DNA from 4 places in the Megasphaera massiliensis genome. Region 1 is predicted to be linked to each of the others. Evidence: riboswitches for the same ligand, from Rfam matches in the RefSeq annotation. Region 1 holds a riboswitch; each other region holds the start of a gene.
The links. Region 1 has a riboswitch for S-adenosylmethionine ahead of UCI88_RS05225 (methionine ABC transporter ATP-binding protein). Riboswitches for the same ligand answer to the same signal wherever they lie in the genome.
Positions count from the first base shown of each region.

Region 2: another riboswitch for S-adenosylmethionine. It lies ahead of UCI88_RS10575 (MetQ/NlpA family ABC transporter substrate-binding protein); the one in region 1 lies ahead of UCI88_RS05225 (methionine ABC transporter ATP-binding protein).
Region 3: another riboswitch for S-adenosylmethionine. It lies ahead of metK (methionine adenosyltransferase); the one in region 1 lies ahead of UCI88_RS05225 (methionine ABC transporter ATP-binding protein).
Region 4: another riboswitch for S-adenosylmethionine. It lies ahead of cysK (cysteine synthase A); the one in region 1 lies ahead of UCI88_RS05225 (methionine ABC transporter ATP-binding protein).

Region 1 is NZ_JAXIXE010000027.1:75,687-80,129, reverse strand. Features, by position in the region: gene UCI88_RS05235 (MATE family efflux transporter) at 1-742, shown strand, start outside; gene UCI88_RS05230 (aminopeptidase) at 764-1,996, shown strand; SAM riboswitch class I at 2,056-2,153, shown strand; gene UCI88_RS05225 (methionine ABC transporter ATP-binding protein) at 2,237-3,280, shown strand; gene UCI88_RS05220 (methionine ABC transporter permease) at 3,261-3,914, shown strand; gene UCI88_RS05215 (dihydroorotate dehydrogenase) at 4,164-4,443, opposite strand, start outside.
Region 2 is NZ_JAXIXE010000048.1:12,379-16,821, reverse strand. Features, by position in the region: gene UCI88_RS10590 (Gx transporter family protein) at 1-125, shown strand, start outside; gene UCI88_RS10585 (hypothetical protein) at 146-748, opposite strand; gene UCI88_RS10580 (3'-5' exonuclease) at 803-1,471, opposite strand; gene UCI88_RS10575 (MetQ/NlpA family ABC transporter substrate-binding protein) at 1,605-2,429, opposite strand; SAM riboswitch class I at 2,515-2,614, opposite strand; gene UCI88_RS10570 (MFS transporter) at 2,892-4,031, shown strand; gene UCI88_RS10565 (FAD-binding oxidoreductase) at 4,106-4,443, opposite strand, start outside.
Region 3 is NZ_JAXIXE010000009.1:13,712-18,154, reverse strand. Features, by position in the region: gene UCI88_RS01450 (NAD(P)H-dependent oxidoreductase) at 1-532, shown strand, start outside; gene UCI88_RS01445 (hypothetical protein) at 606-2,216, opposite strand; SAM riboswitch class I at 2,411-2,511, shown strand; gene metK (methionine adenosyltransferase) at 2,572-3,762, shown strand; gene priA (replication restart helicase PriA) at 3,873-4,443, shown strand, end outside.
Region 4 is NZ_JAXIXE010000036.1:160,015-164,457, reverse strand. Features, by position in the region: gene UCI88_RS07605 (sulfate ABC transporter substrate-binding protein) at 1-1,014, opposite strand, end outside; gene cysK (cysteine synthase A) at 1,047-1,985, opposite strand; SAM riboswitch class I at 2,063-2,161, opposite strand; gene UCI88_RS07595 (GNAT family N-acetyltransferase) at 2,408-2,893, opposite strand; gene UCI88_RS07590 (hypothetical protein) at 3,266-3,511, opposite strand; gene UCI88_RS07585 (amidohydrolase) at 3,628-4,443, opposite strand, start outside.

The sequences.
Region 1 (4,443 bases):
CGCCGGCTGGGTGTCCTTTTTACTCTTCGTCGCCGTCCTGACCTTTATGGAACCCTTTCGCTCGTACGATTTATGGCGCCGCCTGCGTCCTTTCAGCTGGCATCACGCCTATCACCAGTTGGAACTGGGCATTCCCATCTTCATCGCCGTCTTCTGTGAGACCAGCCTCTTTTCCATCGTCAGCCTTTTGATGGCAGAATTCGGGACCTTATATCTCGCCGCCAACCAGGGCGCCATCAGCTTCACGACCTTGACCTATACCATTCCCTGGAGCATCAGCCTGGCGGCAACCATCGTCATCGGCTACGAAGTAGGCGCCAAAAACTATCAGGGTGCCCGGCAATACGCCGTTCTCTGTCAAATCACGGCCCTCATCATCGCCGTCGGCGTTACCTTATTCACCTACGTCTTCGTCGACGACATTGCCGCCATCTTTACGACGGATGCCGAAACCTTCCGGGCCCTCCGAACCTTCCTCTTGTGTGCCGTAGCCTTTGCCTTCTGCGATGCTATGGGTACGCCCGTCCAGGGGATCCTCCGCGGCTATAAAGACGTCCGCATCATTACCTACATCGCCTTTATCACCTACTGGTTCATCAGCATTCCCATGGGCTATGCCATGGCCCATCTCACGCCCTACGGCCCCTTCGGCTACTGGCTCAGCCTGATCATCAGCCTGGCCATCAACGCCGCGGCCCTCAACTGGCGGCTGTGGAAACAGACGGCCTGGCGTTTATCATAGTTATATAAAGGAGTTGATTCTATGCCAACGATTGAACAATTAACGGCCTACGCACAGGTATTACTGCAAAAAGGCCTCAATCTTCAAAAAGAACAGACCTTAGTCATCAATGCCCCCGTCGAAGGCCACGACTTCGTCACCTTACTGAGTAAAGAAGCCTACACCATGGGTGCCTCTGAAGTCGTCGTCAACTGGCGTTCCGACGACATGACCCGCCTGCGCTACGAACACGAAGACCTGTCGTCTTTTGAGTCCCTGCCCGACTGGCGCCGCGACTTCAGCCTTCATTACTATCATAAAAAAGCGGCCTTCCTGAGCCTCATTTCGGCCAATCCCAAACTCCTGAGCGGCATCGATACGAAGAAAATCTTTGCCCAGCAAAAGGCGCACAATAAGGCCTTAAAAGAATATATCGACGGCATGATGGCCTCGAAGACGACGTGGCTCGTCGCCGCCGTACCGAGCGCCGTCTGGGCCAAGCTCCTCTATCCTGATCTTGACGCCGACAAAGCCTATGACGCCCTTTGGAACCAGATTCTCCAATCGTCAAGAGCCGATGGAAAAGACCCCTTGGCCGACTGGGATGCCCATCTGGCCAACCTCAAGGCCCGCCGGACGTGGATGACGAATCAGCACTTCACGAGCCTTCACTACACCAACAGCCTGGGCACGGATCTTACCGTCGGCCTTCCCGATAACCATATCTGGCAGGGCGGCATGGAAGAAACGGCAAGCGGCATCTTATTCAATGCCAACGTGCCGACGGAAGAAATCTACTCGGCTCCCAAGGCCGATGCCGTAAACGGTACGGTATACAGTACGCGGCCCCTCGTATACAACGGCAACACCATCGATCAATTCCACCTGACCTTTAAAGACGGCAAGGTCGTCGACGCCGCCGCTAAAGTCGGTGAAGACGTCTTACAGAAGCTCGTCGCCGTCGATGAAGGCGCCGGCCGCCTGGGCGAAGTGGCCCTCATCCCCTACGCCTCTCCCATTTCCCTGTCGGGCATCTTATTCTACGAAACCTTATTTGATGAAAATGCCTCCTGCCATTTAGCCCTGGGCGCGTCGTACCCGACCTGCCTTGAAGGCGGCACAGAACTCGACAAAGAAGGCCTTTCTAAAGCCGGCCTCAACGATTCCATGATCCACGTCGACTTCATGGTCGGTTCCAAAGACCTTACCATTACGGGCCTAAAAAAAGACGGCACCGTCGTCCCTGTATTCACCAACGGAAACTGGGCCGAGTAAAGATTACTTATTGACAACGGCAAAAAGCCGTGCTATTATAAGTTGCAACAACGATATACCTTTCATCCAGAGCAGCTGAGGGACTGGCCCGATGACGCTGCGGCAACCCCCATTCGGGAAGGTGCCAAGTCCACCGGAACATTCCGACAGATGAAGTAACACCGTATTGACGGCCGTCATCTGCATGACGGCCTTTTTTATTGTCTTTATCCCTGTACGCCTGGCTCAAGGAGTGATACTGTGATTACCTTAAAGAACATTACCAAAACCTACGGCGGCGCTGCCCAAATCCAAGCCTTAAAGGGCATCAACCTGACCATCGAAGACGGCGAGATCTTCGGCATCATCGGCAAGAGCGGCGCCGGTAAATCGACCCTCGTCCGCTGCATCAATATGCTGGAAAAACCGACCAGCGGCGAAGTCATCATCGACGACAAAGACCTGTGCAAAATGAGCGAATCCCAGCTTCGGGCAGAACGCAAAAATATCGGCATGATTTTCCAGCACTTCAACCTCCTCTCCTCGCGGACGGTTGCCGAAAACATCGCCTTCCCCTTGGAACTGGTCGGCGCCTCGAAAGACGTCATCCATAAAAAAGTCGAATCCCTGTTGGAACTGGTCGGCCTCAGCGACCGCGCTGCCAACTATCCGTCTCAGCTCTCAGGCGGTCAAAAACAGCGCGTCGGCATTGCCCGTGCCCTGGCCAGCGACCCCAAGATTCTCCTTTGCGACGAAGCGACGTCGGCCCTCGACCCGCAGACGACGAAATCCATCTTGGAACTCCTCCAGGACATCAACCAGCGCCTGGGCATTACCATCGTCATCATCACCCATGAAATGGCCGTCGTCCAAAACATCTGCCATCGGGCAGCCGTCATCGAAGGCGGCGTCATCAAGGAACTGGGCCGCGTCGTCGACATCTTCACCAATCCCCAGTCCCAGACCATGAAGGACTTCGTCACGTCCGTCATCAACATGGAACTGCCGAAGGGGATCAAGAATCTCGGCGTCTCCGACCAACCGACGCCGGACCGGGATATGCTCGTCCGCCTGCGCTTTAAAGGTCAGGCTACCCATGAACCGGTCGTCTCGGAAATCGTCAGCACCTTCCACGTCAAGGTCAGCGTTCTCTACGGCAACATCGACTACATCCAGGATGAACCTTTCGGTTACTTGATCATCGTCATCATGGGCGATATGGAAACCCAGGCCAAGGCCTTCTCGTATATTAAAACATTACCGATAGGAAGTGAGGTATTAGGTTATGTCCCAAGAAATCATTAAGTTAATGCTCCAAGGCATTGAAGAAACGTTCTATATGGTCGCCGTAGCCACGGTCATCGCCGGCATCATCGGCATTCCCCTGGGCGTCACCTTAGTCACGACCAGCAAGGGCCACATCCTGCAAAACCTCTTCATCAACCGGATTTTGGGCACCATCGTCAACATCATCCGTTCCGTGCCCTTCATCATCCTCATGGTGGCCATCATCCCCTTGACCCGACTCATTGCCGGCACGTCCATCGGTACGGCAGCGGCCTGCGTCCCCTTGACCATCGTCGCCATTCCCTTCCTCAGCCGCCTCGTCGAAACGTCGATCCGCGATGTCGATTACGGCCTCGTCGAAGCTGCTGAATCCATGGGCGCTACGCCTTTCCAGATCATCCGCAAGGTCCTCCTGCCGGAAGCCCTGCCGACGATCATCAACAACGTTACGGTCCTCATCGTCAACCTCATCGGCGCATCGGCCATGGCCGGTGCCATCGGTGGCGGCGGCCTCGGGGACATCGCCATCCGCTACGGCTACCAGCGCTTCCGTCCCGACGTCATGTTAGCGACGATCATCATCCTCATCGTCGTCGTCAACCTCATCCAGTACGGCGGCGACCTGGCATCGCATAAGAAGAATAAAAAATAACAGATCTGCCAAAAAAGACATGAACAGCTATTTTCGGTTCATGTCTTTTTTTATATCCCTTGGTCACACGCTCCTTGCGCAGAACGTTACATTCAGCCGCAAATAAATGCTTCATAGCCGAAGTGAGGCATACCCTATCGATCAAGCTTCCATCGCTTAGGCAGCGCGTCATAAAAAGACGCACTCAGGACACGACAAAAAACGCCCTGCGAACGGGAATGTCCGCAAGACGTTGTTGTATAAGCTTTCTTATGCTTCTAATTGACCGACGATATCGCTGATATGGGCGATGCCCTGGTCTTTACAGTATTGGTCGAGGCCTTCGGCGACGGTTTCGACAGCTCGGGGGTCGACGAAGTTATGGGCGCCGACAGCGACCGTGCTGGCGCCGGCCAGCATGAATTCTACCGCATCCTGCCAAGTCACAATACCACCGAGGCCGAGGATGGGAATAGATACGGCCTTCGACGCCTGCCAAACCATGCGCAGGGCGATGGGCTTTATGGCAGGACCGGACAGGCCGCCGGTG
Region 2 (4,443 bases), on a different contig from region 1:
TCATGCTGTACCTGCCGGTTCTGGCCGTAGCCGGAGCGGGAACGGGGCTTCTCATCGGCATTACCTCGGTATTTACCCTGAGGCATTTGAAGAAACTACCAATCTATAAAAGGATGCAGGAATAATTACATCGGATATGATGGCCTTAGGGCTGTAAGCTGACGGAGTCTATGATTTCGTCAGCTAATTTTATCTTATCATCCTTATTTTCATCACAGGCCACGACGACAATCCAGGTCACAGGCCCGTCTGAAAATCCAAGGAGGCGCGCCCGCATGGATCTTTTTTCGTAGGTAAAGGTTGCGTTGCGGACTACGGCGGGTTTTCCGTCCAGCGTCCGTTCTTCTTGCGTGGTTGAAACGTTTTCGGCTCCGATTTTGGCTAAGACCGCCTGTGTTGTCGTATCGACCGTCTGGGCAAGGTTCTGTCGGACGGCGTCTTCTTGTTTTAGGTGGAGGTCATCGGCCATTTTTCGGACGTCGACACGGTTGGTGTAAACGGCGATGTAAAGACCGGCATCGTTTTCACCGTAGAGGCGACTGCCTTCATAATAAGGCTTGGCGGCGGGACTTACGGGAATGGGCAGGTCGAAGCTTTGCAGGTTGCCCGGTAATTTTATGGAAATAGCCGAACCGAGGCCGTCGACACGTTTTTCTTTTAAGGTGATGGTATAGCAGGCCGTCAAGGTAAAGGCCAAAATGGGCAGCAGTACGATCAGAATCAGAAATCGAATTCGCGTGTGAATCATAAAATACCTCGCAGAACGTAGACAGAAGATGATATCCGTTTTTCTTCAAACCGCTTATTTACGGGCTTCACGGAAGGCATCGGCCAGTGAGAAAGTAAGGGGCCCGGTGACTTTAGTAGCGTCGATGATAGGCTGCATGATGTGGCGGAATTCATCGCTCTTCTTGGATAATACATATAGTTTTGAAGTGTTGCGGGCATCCCACAAGGCGTCGTGCATTTGGCCGTCGAAGGTTTCGCCAAGGGTGCTGACCGCTTTATCAAGGGATATGACGTTGTCGAGCCCCAGAAGATTGCAGTAAATCTGTTGGAAATTCTGCCAGTGTTCGAGCATCCAGCGGACGCGTTCATCTTCTTTGGCATTGGTAATTTTGAGACGGAGTTCGCTGTCGAGCTGACGCCAGTCGTTTTCGCTCCAGGCATACATCTCGTAATCGTTGGGACAGCCTTCATTGCACCAGGTGAGAAAGTGACCGAAGGCTTCAGTGAAATGGGGCTTTCCCTTTAACATTTCCATCGTAATGCCCGTCAATTCTTGGCAAGTCTGATTCATGGCCGTCGTGTATTCCGGCATGACGTATTCTTTGTAGGCTGAGATTTCATTGCCTTCTTCGTCTATCTTGACGGCACCGATTTCGATGATTTCGCCCTTACACGTTCGGCGTGCTTCTTTTTGGTCTCGCCCGATGGGGTTCATCTCGAAGTCGACGAATACTGCTTTCATAGGTCAGGCTCCTTTCTGATTCATGATGATAATTTTTATTATACCATAATAAAAAGGCCTCGTGCAGAAGATATTATGCACGAGGCCTTGTAGTGTCTATCTTTTTTGAAGGCTGTCTTTTAGAAGCGATGGCTTAGAATGCCGGGAGAATCGTTCCTTGGAAGTGTTCGTCGATGAACTGTTTAATCGGGGCAGACTGATAAATAGCGAGGACCTTTTTGTAGGTTTCGTTGTTTTCATCGCCTTGGCGAACGACGAGTACGTTGGCATACGGCGAGTCCTTCGATTCAACGAGGAGGGAATCCTTCTGCGGGTTCAGACCGGCCGGAATGGCGTAGTTGGTGTTGACGCAGGCCAGGTCCGTGTCATCGAGAGAACGGGGAATCTGAGCGGCATCGAGTTCGACGAACTGGAGATTTTTCGGATTGGCCGTAATGTCCGTTACCGAAGCGTCTACGGAGTTGCCGTTCTTCAAGGTAATCAGGCCGGCCTGTTGGAGCAGGAGCAAGGCCCGGGCACCGTTGGTCGGGTCGTTCGGAATCGTTACCTTGGCGCCGTCGGCGACGTCTTTGAGATCTTTATATTTATGGGAATAAACGGCCATGGGCAGGATAATCGTCTTGCCGATGGAAACGAGCTTTAAGCCCTGTTTCTTGACGACGTTATCGAGGTACGGCTGGTGCTGCATGGAGTTCATATCGAGGTCTCCGTCAGCCAGGGCCTTGTTGGGCTGGACGTAGTCGTTGAATTCGACGACTTTGATGTCGAGGCCTTGTTTGGCAGCTTCTTTGGCGACTTCTTCCATGACTTCTGCATGGGGACCGGCGGTGACGCCGACTTTGATTTCTTTCTTGTCACCGGAGGCAGCGGAATCGCTGGAGGAACCGCAGCCGGCGACAGCCAGGCAGGCCGTGGCGATGAGGAGGGCTGCAAAGACTTTTTTTACCGTTATTTTCATGTAAATCATATCCTTTCTGAAAGTAAATGGAAGTTGTCGCTCAAAAAGAAAAGCCGTCATTCAGATGACGGCTCGGATTGCGATTCGTTCATCTGCCGGTAATATACCGCTGGACTTGGCACCTATCCCGATTGGGGGTTGCCGCAGCGTCATCGGGCCATTCCCTCGGCTGCTCTTGATGAAAGACAATGTGTTGTTGATGGTGTATATAGTACCATTGAGAGAATACACTGTCAAGTCCTTTTTTGCTTTTCTTGAGAATTTTTTTGTCTCATGTTATAATGAACCTACTCATCGGAGGGCTTTATACCCGTATTGTATCAGGCTGGATAAGATGTCGCAGCAGCCATTGTCCGGAGGTCCTGCAAGTCCGTATATTTGCAGGTCGACGTAAGGGCAGTCAGGTCTGTTGTGGTTTTTTATCCGGCTTTTTTTGCGCACATAGCTTCGAGGTGATAAAATATGCAGTTTGAACGGGATTTACATTGGCAGATTTATTCGGCAAAAGCCTTTTACTTTATCGGCGGTTTCGGCTTTACGACGTGGGCGTCGCTCATTCCTTTCTTGAAACGGAACCTGGCGATACCGGCCGACCACTTGGGCTTTCTCTTGCTGGGAATCGGCCTCGGGGCCTTGATCATGATGATGCTGGCCGGTACCATTGCGGCCCGTCTCGGCTGCCGTCGTTCCTTGACCATCGCCGGCTTTTGCATCGCTGCCTTTTTGAATCTCTTGTGCTACATGCCGGCCTATGGGCTGGCTGTCCTGACGGCGGTCTGCCTCGGCGCTTCTTTAGGCCTCATGGATGTCGTCGTCAATATCAATGGCATCTTTATCGAACGAAAAGTTCGTACGCGCATCATGTCGGGCTTGCAGGCCATGTGGTCTCTGGGCAATTTCATGGGCGCCGCCTTCTTTGCCTTTTTGCTCCAATTCCACCTGCCCTGGCAGGGCGTAGCCTTTGCCAGTTCGGCTGTCATCATGGCCTGCGTTTTCTTTTTCGGGCCTCACTTGCACAATGAACGCCAGGCGGCTCAGAAACGGCCGCACTTCATACGGCCTAAGGGCCAAATCGCCGTCATCGGCCTTATTTGTATGATTGCCTTTCTCGTCGAAGGCGCTATCGATGACTGGAGCGGCGTCTTCATGACCCTTGAAAAGGGCATCGATATCTCCCGGTCGGGCTTGGGGCTGACCTTGTTTACGGCTTCGTCCTTCATCACCCGCCTGGCAGGGGATACGCTGACTATGCATTGGGGGCCGCGGCGCCTTCTTGCCCTGTCCCTGCCCATTGCCTTTTTGGGATTTATCGGACTCTTGACGATCAGCGAAGGCTGGCTGCTCTTCCTGTCCTTCATTTTAATCGGTCTCGGTACGGCCAACACGGTACCTATTTTCTATTCCCTCTTGGGGCGGCAGAAAGTCATGCCTATTTCTGACGCCGTTTCGTCGGTCAGTACCATCGGCTACGCCGGCATCCTTTTGGCGCCGGCCCTCCTTGGCTTTATCGGCCGGACCTATTCGCTGTACGCGTCTTTCAGCCTGGTCACGGTCCTCTTGGTCGTCATGGCGGCCATTTCCTTAAAAATCGTAAAAGAATAATCGCTGCCGCCGGAACGATGGGGGCATAAAAAAACTACGGCCTTATGAGCAATCCCTCATAAGGCCGTAGTTTTTTATGCGTCGATGACTTTTCCCGGATTTAAGATACCCTTCGGGTCGAGGGCCCGTTTGATGGTCTTCATGATGGTCAGTTCGCCCTTGGGCGTGAACTGTTCCATGTATTTCAGCTTTTTGGCGCCGATACCGTGTTCGCCGGCCAGGCGGCCGCCGACGCTGTAGGCATAGGCGTATACTTGTTGATGGAATTCTTCGACGTTTTTGTCCCACTCTTCGTCGCTCATATCCATCTTGCAGAGGACGATGTGCAGGTTGCCGTCGCCGATGTGAGCATTGATTTTAACTTCAAAGGGATAATTTTGACCGATGTCCATGATTTTTTCGATCGTTCCGG
Region 3 (4,443 bases), on a different contig from region 1:
TGGCTTTGAACCGTGGAAGTTTTTAGTCATTGAACGCCAGGACATTAAGGATAAATTATTTCCCATCGCCTGGGGCGCCCAGAACAGCTTGAAAGGGGCCAGTCACTTCGTAATCCTGCTGGCTCGCAAGAAAGTCGATACCTTGTACAGCTCTCCTTACATCACCCACATCATGCGCGACGTACAGCATTTGCCGGAAGAGGCGGAGCAGGGGAGAAAAGCTGCTTTTGAGGCCTTCCAGAAAGACGATTTCAACTTACTGGAAAGCGACCGGGCCATCTTTGACTGGGCCAGCAAACAGACCTACTTGGCACTGGCCAACATGCTGACGACGGCAGCCATGCTCGGCGTCGATTCCTGCCCCATTGAAGGCTTTAATCGGAGCAAGGTAGAAGCCATGCTGGCCGATGAAGGCCTTCTCGACACGGAACACTTCGGCGTTTCGGTTATGGCCGGCTTTGGCTATCGCAACGAAGAACCCCATGCCAAGACGCGGCAGGCCATGGAAGATGTCGTTACCTGGGTAAAATAAGGTACCTATTCCTCAAAGGCATAAAAAACGGCAAGAAATGCAGACGATATCTGCCATTTCTTGCCGCTTTTGGTTATGCTTTTTTGGCATATTCTACGACGGCTTTGGCAAAGCCGTTTAAATTTGTCGTCTTGATGGGAAGGCAGGGGCAGCCCATGTCTCTGGCGGCGGCCATGGCCCATTTGACCAGATCGGTCTGGCCTTCACTCAAGTTGATGACTAAGAGGGTGGAAGCCCGCAGGATTCGGTCGTCGCCGGTATAGCCGCTGAGGACGGCAGCCGTCGGGAAGCGGCGTTTTATCCGGCCCTGCCATTCCGGCGTACCGCCGGCCAAGGCGATTTGGCGTCCGGCCAGGAAGCGGTCCAGGCTGTGTGTATAGTCACGCTGGGTCATGAAGGACGGCAGTTCGAGGCCGCGGTCTTCGGAAGGACGCTTGGCTTTTTTTTGTGTTGCAGCGGAGTTGTCCGTAGTCTGCGGGGCGGTTGCCGGTTCGGCCGTTTTCCCCGGCTTTTCTGTGGCGGTCCGTTCTGCTGTTTTTATCGGTTCCGCAGAGGTTGGCCCATCGCCGGATGCCGCGGGAGCCGGCGATGTTTCTGAAACTGATGGTTGTGTCGGCGCTGTCGGTTTTTCCGGTGATGCTGTTTTTTTCGGTTCCGTCGCCCGGGCCGGTGCCGCCGAGGCTGTCGGATCCGCTGCTTTCGAAGGTGACGGGGCGTCTGATTTCACCGGAGTCGAGGCGGTTATCGGCGCTGACGGGTTTACGGCTGCATCGGCCTTCGGTACGGCTGCCGAGCTTGTCCTTTCGGGTGCTGAAGCAACTTTTTTTGCCAATTCGGGGTTGGCTTCGTATTTTCTAAGGGTCTGACGCAGGGTCAACAGATCCGATACCTGAATGGCGGCTTTTTCCTTGATCCGTTCCGTGTACTCTTCCTGTTGGCGGAGGGTCGCTTCATAGTGCTGAAGATCTTCTTGGCGGCCGTTTCGTTCGTCCTCCAGTTCCTGACGCAGCCGTTCCAGTTCAGAAAGAACGGTTTTGCGGTTTTGCGATTCGAGACGAAGCCTCAGGAGTTCTTCCCGATCGGCTTCCATTTGAGCTTTTTCCTGGCGCAGCTGAAGGAGTTCTTCTCGTTCTTCGCCGGCAATCATGGCCGGTGTCTTTTCGGCGTCCGCCCGGCTGTCATCGATCCAGGGACCGTCGTAGATAGCCATTAAGTAGATGCCTAAGGATTGGGCGGCCATGTGTTTGGCTTGTTGGATATCTTCAAAGACATCGCTCAACCCGACGAGTTCATCGTCGGTCTTCAACATTAAGAGGTCGATCATGCCCATGTAGGAATCGTCGCCTGTCGTCTGGGCTGTGGCATAGCGTTCCAGACGAATCGTACCGGCATAGATTTCAGTGGCATTTCGTTTTGATGCATAATAGGTATTGATGAGGAGACGGTCCGGCGTCCGTTCGTATATCCGCAGAATCATGGCTTCTTCCCGCTCCGTGCCGTTATAGCGGATGAAGGCCAGGCTTTCTCGCTGGAGTAAGGTGTTTACCAATCCTTGCGTACGATACCATTTATCCCAGATCTCTACGCGCTTGGCCAAACGCAGATCTGCCGTTTTACAGTGGGTGGCAAAGTCAAAATAAGGGTCGTTGAAAAATATATCTCTTGGCCGCAATTTGGTCATCATAATCATCCTTTCTTTCTATCTATTCATTATAACGTTTTCTGTAACGGATGTAAAAAAATATTCTTCAGGAAGTGCGGAGGCGAACAGGTACGTCGGAATTTTTTTTAGAAGGACAGAACTCATGTTTGCTATACCAAAAAAGAACTTGCAAAATAGAGGGGTTTGAATTATAATGAACCAGTAAATCAAATAAAGAACCATCAAGAGACGACGGAGGGACTGGCCCTATGATGTCGCAGCAACCTTCATAAGTGAAAGGTGCTAATTCCAGCAGTCTTATACTGGCAGATGGGGATTGGAAGCCCCTCTCATGACAGTCATGAATGAGGGGAATTTTTTTTAAGGAGGAAACCTCATGGTGAAAAATCGTGAATTCTTTACATCTGAATCCGTAACCGAAGGGCATCCGGATAAAATGGCTGACCAAATTTCTGACAGCATTTTGGATGCCATTCTTGCAAAAGATAAAAATGCCCGCGTTGCTTGTGAAACTTTAGTGACCACCGGGATGGTCCACGTCGTCGGTGAAATTTCGACGACGTGCTATGTCGATATTCCGCACATCGTTCGTGAAACGATTCGTTCCATCGGTTATACCCGTGCGAAATACGGCTTTGACTGCGATACTTGCGGCGTCTTGGTATCCCTCGATGAACAGTCGCCGGATATCGCCATGGGCGTCGACGATGCACTCGAAAAGAAGGAAGGCAATACGGACCAGTTCGACACCATCGGTGCCGGTGACCAGGGGATGATGTTCGGCTATGCCACGAATGAAACGGATGACTACATGCCCCTGCCTATTTCCTTAGCGCACCGTTTGGCACGCCGCCTGGCCAGTGTTCGTAAAGACGGAACGCTCTCTTATCTCCGTCCGGACGGCAAGACCCAAGTCACCGTCGAATATGAAGACGGCAAACCGGTTCGCATCGATACCATCGTCATTTCGGCGCAGCACAGCCCGGAAATCACGCGTGAACAGATTGAAAGGGACCTCCTCGAATTCGTCATCAAACCGGAACTCCCGCAGGGCTTATTCGATGATAAGACGAAGCTCTTCATCAATCCGACGGGCCGTTTCGTCATCGGCGGTCCTCAGGGTGACTCCGGTCTGACCGGTCGTAAGATCATCGTTGATACCTATGGCGGCATGGCTCGTCACGGCGGCGGTGCTTTCTCCGGGAAGGATCCTACAAAGGTCGACCGTTCGGCCGCCTATGCAGCCCGTTACGTTGCTAAGAACGTCGTCGCTGCCGGCCTTGCCGATAAGTGCGAAATCCAGTTGGCATACGCCATCGGCGTAGCTCGCCCCGTTTCGATCCACGTTGAAACGTTTGGTACGGGCAAAGTCGACAATGAAAAAATTGTCGGACTCATTGAAAAGAATTTTGACCTTCGTCCGGCTGGCATCATCGCCATGCTCGACTTACAGCGGCCGATTTACAAACAGACTGCTGCTTATGGCCACTTCGGCCGCAACGATCTCAACCTGCCTTGGGAACAGACCGATAAAGCGGATACGCTCCGTAAAGAAGCCGGCTTATAATTGAGATGCAGAGACTGCCGCAGGGACGGCAGTCTCTTTCTGTTTTTGGGCGTATGCCCTCGGACGGCAGCGACGAACTTCGGCTGCAGCCCTGATGAGGAGGTATGTCCGTGATTGCTGAAATTATCATTAATACGACGGCCAAACGGTTACAGCAGACCTTTTCGTATACCGTGCCGGATCACCTGGCCGTTCGCGTCGGAAGCCGCGTCATCGTTCCCTTTGGCTTTCGCCGGGAAGAGGGGATTGTCGTCGCCCTCCATGAGGCGCTGGACGAATCGACTGATTTCACCTTAAAGCCCATTGAGGGCCTCCTGTCATCACAGACCGGATTTCGGGAGGAAATGATTGAAACGGCCCTTTGGATCCGCGACTACTATGTCTGTAATCTTTCCGATGCCCTGCGGTTGTTCATGATCGACAAGCGCGGCCTCGTCCGCCGGGAAGTCCTGTCCCTGGGGCCGACGCCGGCGACGACGGCAGAAGGCCGGTCGGTTCAGCTCTATGTCGCCGATAAGGGAAAGGTGGAAAAAGGAGCCCTCGGCCGTAAATTTGGTCGTGACCTCGTGTCTCGTCTCTTAGCCGAAAATGGTCTTTGCAGTGAGAGCTTTTTAAAGAATAAGATTGCCGATAAAATGGAGGACTGGCTGGCCTTTGAAAAGGATGACCTCGATGGTACCC
Region 4 (4,443 bases), on a different contig from region 1:
CATGATTTTATCAAACATGGCGTCGTCGTCGAAGAATTTGACATAGGCTGCATCCCAGCCGCCGAAGTCGCTGATGCGCGTCAGCTTGACGTTAAGGTCAAATCGGTCGGCGTAGCGCCGGAGAATCTCCGGATTGGACGGCCGGAAATCATTTTTGGCGGCCAATTCCTGGCCTTCGTCAGAGTACAAATAGCGCAGGTACTCCTGAGCCGCCTGTTCATGGCCCTTGCGCCGAGCCAGGCGGTCGACGACGGCCACACTGGGCTGTGCTAATATGCTGACACTGGGTACGACGACTTCATAGCTGCCGGGATATTCGCGCATCGTATAGAGCGCTTCGTTCTCCCAGGCGATGAGGACGTCCCCCTGCCCGTTTTCGACAAAGGTCGTCGTCGAGCCCCGGGCGCCGGCGTCCATGACGGTGACATGGCGGTAGAGGTCGGTCATGAAGGCCCGGGTCTTGATTTCATTCCCCCCGAAATGATCAAGGCCCCAGCTCCAAGCGGCCAAAAAGTTCCAACAGGCACCGCCGCTGCTCTTGGGATCGGGCGTAATGACACTGACGCCGGATTTCGTCAAATCGTTCCAGTCGCGTATCCCCTTAGGATTCCCCTTGCGAACCAGAAAGACGATGGTCGACGTGTACGGTGCCGAGTCATCGGGAAGTTCCTGTTCCCAACCGGCATCGATGAGGCCGGCCCGTTCCAGGCGTTCGATGTCATACGACAGGGCCAGGGTCACGACATCAGCCCGACTGCCTTCGATGACCGATCGGGCCTGGCTGCCCGAACCGCCGTGAGACTGGACGATGCGGATATCCTTCCCGGTCTGCTCTTTATAATGCTTTTGAAAGGCTTCATTATATTCTTTATATAATTCACGTGTTGGATCATACGAGACGTTGGTCAAGGTAAGCGTGTCCTCATCAGTCCCACGACCGCAGCCGGCCAAGAGACCGGCCGCCGTGAGGACTGCCGTGACAGTCAGTACCGCTATGATTTTTTTATGTTTCATATCTTTTCCCCCTCGATACCGACTGCAGGCCCTTACAGGCCTTCTTCAAATAAAGATGTAGATAAATAGCGCTCGCCGCCGTCCGGCAAGAGGACGACGATAGTCTTGCCCTCATTTTCCGGCCGCTTGGCGACGGTTAGGGCCGCCTGTAAGGAGGCACCTGACGAGATGCCGACCAAGAGGCCGTCGGTCTTGGCCACTTCCCGAGCCCGTTCATAAGCATCCTCATTCGATACGTCGATCACATCATCTACGAGTGACATATCGAGGACGCTGGGAATGAAGCCGGCGCCAATCCCCTGAATGGCGTGGGGCCCGGGCTTTCCGCCGCGAAGGACGGCCGAGTCTTTCGGCTCGACAGCGACGATTTGTACCTCCCGGTCATGGCTTTTTAACCCCTCAGCCGTGCCGGTAATGGTACCGCCAGTGCCGACGGACGAAATGAAGATATCGACATTACCGTCCGTATCGCGCCAGATTTCTTCGGCCGTCGTCGTCCGGTGGATGGCCGGATTGGCCGGATTGTCGAACTGCTGCGGAATGAAGGCGTTGCCGTAAGACTTTCGCAGTTCTTCAGCCTTGCCGATACTGCCGCGCATCCCCTCGATGCCCGGTGTCAGCACGACTTCTGCACCCAAAGCCTTGACGATTTTCTGCCTTTCCAGGCTCATCGTATCAGGCATGGTCAAGATGAGGTGCAAACCTTTCACGGCCGCGGCCATGGCAAGACCGATGCCGGTGTTGCCGCTCGTCGGTTCGATGATGACCGTATCCTGATTGATCTTCCCGGCTTGTATCCCGGCGTCGATCATGGCCACGGCCACTCGATCCTTGACGCTGCCCAAGGGATTGAAGTATTCAAGCTTGGCCAGGACCCGGCCTTTGATGCCGTGTACCGCCTGCCAGCGGGTCAGCTCCAAGAGCGGCGTATGACCGACGAGGTCGGTCACGTATTTTGCTACATGCTCCATAAGATCCCTCCATGTTGCCAAAAGAAAAGCGCCACCTGTGATAAGCAGATGGCGCAAGAAATAAACGTATGCCCATGACTTCATCTGCCAGGTAAAATCCTGCTGGAATTGGCACCTTACCTACGTAGGTTGCCGCAGCGTCAAAGGGCCAGTCCCTCGGCTGCTCTGGATGAATAGGTTCGTATTGTATTGTCCTATGATAGATAGCTGTACAATACGATTATATCGTACAACACATGATGGTCAAATTTTTTAAGTACCCCATAATGACATACCTCATTCTTATACAATGTATACAACAACGATTCGCTTGAAACGTTACTGGAATTGTACACTTTGTAAGGCGTCTTGTCAAGGCATTTTATGAAAAAAATGAAGAAAAAAGTTAAAATTACGTATAAAGAAGCCTTCATCCGCCTTCATTAAAAAGTAAGGCGCATTTGATACCAAACGGCGCCACCGTGTTCCGAGGTGCTGAGTCCCTCGTTTTTAAAGCCGAATTTAGCATAATAATGCAGGAGTTTTTCCTTACAGGTCAGGACCAGTCCCTGGCGGCCTTCTTTGCGGGCGTCGTCGATAGCTTTCGTGAGAAGTAATGCGGCATAACCGTGCTTCCGATAACTTGGCAATGTATTGACGCCGAAAATCATCTGCCAAGCACCCTTTTCGTCGTGGAGAGAGGCATCCCCATAGAGGTCGTCCGTCAAATCGCGTTGATCCGTAACCATGCCGTCGACGAAAGAAATAAGAGTCCCATCGTCGCCAAAGAGCAGCCAAAAATGACGGCCAAAGTAGGAAATACGGCCGCGCAGGCGTTCTTCCGATGCCGCCTCGGCTGCCGGAAAACAAGCCGCTTCTACGGCGGTGACAGCCTTAAGGTCGTCGAGAGTTGCCGTTCTGATATTCATGCCATCGCTCCTTCCATCACGGCCCTCCTGCCTCTTACAGTCGGACACAGTGAACGTATATTTCAAATATTATATCGTAAATGCCGAGAAAAAGCTACAGGAAAACGTCTGGAGAAAGTCCGTAAATGAACGTCCCGAAAGTTCCAGACCGTCATATCGCTCTTTTTCAACAGCAGCAGCCGGTCGGCATCGAATAAATACCCCTGTAACTCCGGCCCCTTCCGGGAATCGAAGCATCCCTCCGAACCATTCGAACGGCTGTGATTTTCACCGGAAAAGGCCTGTCACAGCGGCAGATACAGAAAAGGACTTGTATGAAGTTTTTACCTCACACAAGTCCTTTTCAAAAGGCTTTATGTCGCCCTTTATGCTTCAGTGTTCGCTTACACCGGCACGGCTTTCTTCCCTGGCTGCGTGATCGGCAGCCATGCGGCGGAGCCGTTTATTTCGCCGTACTTCGGCTTTCCGGTTGCTTTCCTTTATATTCGCGACGACGGACCGGGCCAACCAGCCCAGGAGACAACCGGTCAAGAGGATCTTAATGGCCGGTAAATCCCAGTGTGTCGACAAGAGCAGTGCCAAGACGACGAAGGCAGCCGTGACGAGCGTTTTATTCATGAATCGATGCATCTCCCTGTAAACGTACATAAATAGCCTCAAATTGAATTTAATTATACACGCTTTTCGGGAATAAAACAAGCCGTAATCGCAGGGGCCACTCCCTTGCGTAAAGGCTAAATTTGGGCAAAGAGTTTTTCTTTGGTCCGTTCGGCTTCAGCTTTGATCTTTTCGATGTCGAGTTTGGTAAACTCTTTGTTCCGCAGGAGGACTTCCCCGTTTACCAAAACCGTGTCGACGTCCATGCTGTTGGCGCTGTAAGCCATGAGGCTGAGGGCGTCGTGTTTCGGGTACCAATGGAGGCCTTCGCGGTCGACTAAGGTGATGTCGGCTTTGTAGCCGGCTTCGAGTTTGCCCACATCGGTGTAGCCCAGGCATTTGGCCCCGCCTTCAGTCAGCATGTTGATAGCCGTTTCAGCCGGGATGACCGTCGGATCGAGGGTGTTGGCCTTATGGACAAGCGCCGCCAAGTGCATTTCTTCGACGATGTCGAGGTTATTGTTGCTCGAGGCGCCATCCGTGCCGAGGCCGACGGTGATACCCTTTTTCAGCATCTTAGCGATGGGAGCAAAGCCGCTGGCCAGTTTCAAGTTGCTGCCGGGATTGTGGGCGACGCGGACGTGTTTTTTAAGCATAATATCCATGTCGTCGTCGTCGACCCAGACGCAGTGGGCCGCCAGGCAGCCCGTGTCGAAGAGGCCCAGGTCGTTGAACCAGGCAATGGGCGATTTGCCGTACTGCTGCTTAATGTTTTCGACTTCGCCCTTCGTTTCCGACAAATGGGTGTGGATTTCAGCCCCTAATTCATGGGCCAAATCGACGACGCGGGAGAGGTATTCCGGCGTATTGGTGTACGGCGCATGAGGTCCGAGCATGACCGTAATGCGGCCATCCCCTTTTTTATGCCAGTCTAAAAAGAGCTGTTTATTTTC